2 regions of the Pseudoxanthomonas sp. F37 genome follow, and region 1 is predicted to be linked to the other one. Evidence: predicted binding sites of a transcription regulator. Region 1 holds the regulator's gene; the other holds the start of a gene.

Region 1 (2,460 bases):
AGCACGTAGCCCTTCTGGAACACCTGCACCACGCTGCCCGGTGCCGCACCGGGCGCATCGGCCTGGCTGATGGCCTGGTGATGCTCGGGGTTGAAGGCCTCGCCGGCCGGATCGAGCAGGCTCAGGCCGTTGTCGCTGGCGACCTTCAGCAGTTGCTTGAAGGTCAGCTCCAGCCCGTCCCGCAGGGGACTGGGCTCGCTGCCGGCGGCGGCCAGGCCGGCGTCCAGGCTGTCGAACACCGGCAGCAGGTCGCCCAGCAGGCGCTCGTTGGCGAACTTGCGGGCCTGCTCGATGTCGCGCGCCACGCGCTTGCGCTGGTTCTCCAGGTCGGCGCGCTCCAGCAGGGTCGTCGCACGCAGCTGGTCCAGCTCGTTGCGCAGGGTTTCCAACTCGGCCAGCAGGGCGGCGTCGGTGTCGGGGGATTCGGGCGCCTGGCCCGGGGTGGCATCGTGTTCGTGCTGTTCGTTCATTTCGGTTCCCTGGCGGCGGGTCCTGCCGCCCAACCGGGAACCTATGGGGCCGGGGCGTCGGGATTCAAGGCCGCGCCCAGCACATCGGCGGCCGCCTGCACCACCGGGATGACCCGGTCGTACGCCATCCGCGTGGGCCCGATGACGCCCAGCACGCCCAGCACCTGCCCGGCCGCCATGTACGGCGCGGTCACCACCGACACCCCGTCGTGCGGCGCCAGCCCGGTGTCCTCACCGATGAAGATGCGCACCCCCGGCGCGCGGATCGTGCGTTCCAGCAGCTGCAGGATCTCGCGCTTGCGCGCGAAGGCCTCGAACAGCTCGCGCAACCGCTCCAGGTCGGCCAGTTCCTGCACGCCCATCAGCCGGGTCTGCCCGGCCAGCACCACGTCGTCGTTGGGCGGCGTCAGCGCCTGCTCCGCCAGTTCGATGGATTCGGCCAGCAGGCCCTCCATCTCGGTCTGCGCCCGGCGCAGGTCGCGCAGCAGGCTGGCGCGGATGTCCGCCAGCGAGCGCCCGGCGAACTGGGCGTTGAGATAGTTGGCGATGCGCTCCAGTTCGGAGCGCTCGTACGGACGGCGGGTCTCGATGACCCGGTTCTGCACGTCGTTGTCGGCGAACACCAGGATGGCCATCACCCGTTGTCCGTCGAGCGGCACGAAATCGATGTAGCGGAAGGCGAACTGCTCGCGTCGCGGCACGCTGACCACGCCCACGAAATGGGTCATGGCCGACAGCAGCTCGGACGCATTGCCCAGCAGGGCCTGCGTTCCGGCGCCGCTGGGAAGTTCGGCGCGCAGGCGCGCCACCTCGCCTTCGCCCAGCGACTTCACCTGCACCAGGCTGTCGACGAACACCCGGTAACCCTGGGCGGTGGGAATGCGCCCGGCGGAGGTGTGCGGGGAACTGAGCAGCCCCACTTCCTCCAGTTCCGCCAGGATGTTGCGGATGGTGGCCGGACTGACTTCCAGCCCGGCATGCCGGGCCAGGGTCTGCGACCCCACCGGTTCGCCGTCGCGGATGTAGCGCGAGATCAGCGTGCGCAGCAACTGGCGGGCACGGGGGTCCAGCGAGGGCGACGGGGAGTTCATGCCCGCTAGATAACGTCGTGCCCGCGGCTTTGCAAGCCGTGCCCGTCCGGTCTCAGAACTTGCGCCTGCTCCGCTTACAATCCGCCGCATGCTCAGACATCTCGCCATCAAGGATTTCGCCGTGGTCCGCGCCGCCGAACTGGAATTCGGCGAGGGCATGACGGTCATCTCGGGTGAAACCGGCGCCGGCAAGTCGCTGCTCGTCGATGCCCTGGGTTTCCTGTCGGGCCTGCGCGCCGACAGCGGCGTGGTCCGGCATGGCGCCGAGCGCGCGGAACTGTCGGCCGAGTTCGCCGCGCCCCCCGGCTCGCCCGCCCAGGCCTGGCTGGCGGACAACGAACTGGACGACGAGGGCCAGTGCCAGCTGCGTCGCGTGATCCGTGCCGACGGCGGCTCCCGCGCCTGGATCAACGGGCGCAGCGTCACCCTGTCGCAACTGGCCGACCTGGCCGGGCGGCTGGTGGAAATCCATGGCCAGCACGAGCACCAGTCCCTGCTGGCGCGCAACAGCCAGCTCGACCTGCTGGATGCGTTCGCCCGCAACGACGCCTCGCGCGCCCGGGTGCGCGAGGCGGCCCGCGCGTGGTCGGCCCTGCTGCACGAGCGCGAGCAGCTGTCGGGCCAGGGCGATGTCTCCGACCGCATCAACTATCTGGAACACCAGCTGGCGGAGCTGCAGCGCGAAGACCTTTCGCCCACCGCGCTCGAACAGCTGGTCGCCAGCCACCGCCGCCAGGCCCATGCCACCGGCCTGATCCAGGCCTGCGACGCCGCGCTGGGGCAGCTCGCCGGGGACGATGCGCCGTCGCTGACCCGGCAACTGCAGCAGGTGCGGGCCGATCTCGCCCGCCAGGCCGAGCACGAACCGCGCCTGCGCGATGTCGATGGCCTGCTCGACG
Region 2 (2,460 bases), 1.4 Mb from region 1:
TGGTCGAAATAGACGGTGACGTCGCCGAAATGCTCATCCCGGTGCGCGACGCCCTTCGGCCAGCGCGGTGCCTGCAGCGACACGCCCTGCGCACCTTCCAGCGCCATCGAAGTGCGGTCGCGATACACGTAGTAGCCGCGCGCGGGCGTGAAGCGCAGCAGCAGTTCGTCGCCGTCGAAGGCGATCGCCTCGAAGGCGAACGCCTGTTCCGCCGGCAGCGGCAGCGCATCCAGGCCGGCCTGCGGCGTCTGGCCGAGCAGGTTGCCGGCGCGCGCGCCCGACGCCAGCGGAACGAAGGCAGTGCCCTCGGCGGCCGGCAACGCCACCTTCAGCGTGCGCGTCTGCGGCGGGTAGCAGATGCCGGCGTCGGCGCAGCCCTGGTACTTGATCTTCAGCGTGACGCTGTCGGCGCTCGCCGCCGATTGCCCGGGCAGGGTGGCGAGCAGTTCGCCGCGGTAGGTTTCGACATCGCCGAAGAACTCGTCCCGGTAGGCCTTGCCCTTGGGCAACTGCAGCGGCTGCGCGACGAAGCCCGCATCGGCCTCCACGCCGGTGCGGTGCCGGTACAGGTAATAGCCGTCGGTGATCTTCCAGCGGATCTCGATGCGGTCGCGCGCCGGCGCGCTGGCGCTCAGCACGAAGGCTTCGTCCACCGGCAGCAGGTCGTCCTGGGTGATGGCGGCCGAGGCTGTCGGTGCGACCAGCGAGGCGAGGGACAGCAGCAGGCAGGCGAGCAGGGTGCGGATCGGCGTCATCGGGTCACTCGGGTCGGGCGTCGGCGCGCGTTTCCGCGGCGACCCAGTCCAGGTAGGCGGGCAGGCCGGCGGTTTCGACCGCCAGGATCTCGGGCAGTTCATACGGATGGAGTTCGGCCAGCCGCGTCATGAGGGCATCGCGCCGGTCCGCCGGCGTCTTGGCCAGCAGCTGGACCTCGCTGGCCTGTTCGACCCGGCCCTGCCAGTGGTAGGTCGAGACCACCCCCGGGAGCAGGCTGACGCAGGCCGCCAGGCGCTCCTCCACCAGGATCCGCGCCAGCCGCTGAGCGGTGTCGGGATCGGGGCAGGTGGACAGGATCAGGAAGACGGACATGGGTGGCCGATTATCGCAGACCCGCCGCACCGGCCCGGCCGGCGAAAAAAAGTGCGGGCACACCCCTTGAAAGCCGCAGGCCGCCGCCCAACATCCCCGTCATCCCGGCCTGGCCGGGTTTTTGTGCCCCGGGCGTTGGCACTCTCCGTGGACGAGTGCTAACATCCCCGCCCCTTTCCTAGTCCAATCAATCACTTAAGAGGATTGACATGAGCAACATCAAGCCCCTGTACGACCGCCTGGTGGTCAAGCCGATCGAAGCCGAAGAGACCTCGCTGGGCGGCATCATCATTCCCGACGCCGCCAAGGAAAAGCCCACCAAGGGCGAAGTCATTGCTGTCGGCGAAGGCAAGTTCATCGACGCCACCGGTGGCGTGCGCGCCCCGAAGGTGAAGGTGGGCGACAAGGTGATCTACGGTCAGTACTCCGGCTCGGCCTACAAGCAGGACGGCGTCGAGTACAAGATCATCAAGGAAGACGACGTCCTCGCGATCCTCGGCTGATGCCGAGGCGGGATGGGTGACTGGTGATTCGCAGTAGCGCAACCGCGCTGACGGTCCCGCCCCCACCGAATTCCCGCCGCCCGACGCTTATCGAATCACTCATCACACATCACGAATCACGAATCACGGAGTTTTTCCAATGGCAGCCAAAGATATCCGTTTCGGTGAAGATGCCCGTACGCGCATGGTGCGCGGCGTGAACATCCTCGCCAATGCCGTCAAGGCCACCCTCGGCCCGAAGGGCCGCAACGTCGTGCTCGAGAAGAGCTTCGGCGCCCCGACCATCACCAAGGACGGCGTGTCCGTGGCCAAGGAAATCGAACTGGCCGACAAGTTCGAGAACATGGGCGCGCAGATGGTGAAGGAAGTCGCGTCCAAGACCTCCGACAACGCCGGTGACGGCACCACCACCGCCACCGTGCTGGCGCAGGCGTTCATCCGCGAAGGCTCCAAGGCCGTCGCCGCCGGCATGAACCCGATGGACCTCAAGCGCGGCATCGACCAGGCCGTGAAGGCCGCCGTCGAAGAGCTGAAGAAGCTGTCCAAGCCGACCGCCGACGACAAGGCGATCGCCCAGGTCGGCACCATCTCGGCCAACTCCGACAGCAACATCGGCGACATCATCGCCGAGGCCATGAAGAAGGTCGGCAAGGAAGGCGTGATCACGGTCGAGGAAGGTTCGGGCCTGGAGAACGAGCTGGACGTGGTCGAGGGCATGCAGTTCGACCGCGGCTACCTGTCGCCGTACTTCATCAACAACCAGCAGTCGCAGCAGGTCGAATTCGACGACCCCTTCATCCTGATCCACGACAAGAAGGTCTCCAACGTCCGCGAACTGCTGCCGGTGCTGGAAGGCGTCGCCAAGGCG

What was found. The regulator HrcA, encoded in region 1, represses chaperone genes, less so after heat shock. The targets are predictions, from matches to a motif close to TTNGCACTCNNNNNNNNNGAGTGCNAA.
Region 2: the regulator HrcA is predicted to act here: its motif matches at 1,225-1,251, upstream of MUU77_RS03025 (co-chaperone GroES).

What each region holds. Positions count from the first base shown of each region.
Region 1 covers NZ_CP095187.1:2,118,737-2,121,196, forward strand. The annotation lists gene grpE (nucleotide exchange factor GrpE) at 1-470, opposite strand, end outside; gene hrcA (heat-inducible transcriptional repressor HrcA) at 512-1,561, opposite strand; gene recN (DNA repair protein RecN) at 1,650-2,460, shown strand, end outside.
Region 2 covers NZ_CP095187.1:683,101-685,560, forward strand. The annotation lists gene MUU77_RS03015 (protein-disulfide reductase DsbD) at 1-755, opposite strand, end outside; gene cutA (divalent-cation tolerance protein CutA) at 760-1,089, opposite strand; gene MUU77_RS03025 (co-chaperone GroES) at 1,299-1,592, shown strand; gene groL (chaperonin GroEL) at 1,732-2,460, shown strand, end outside.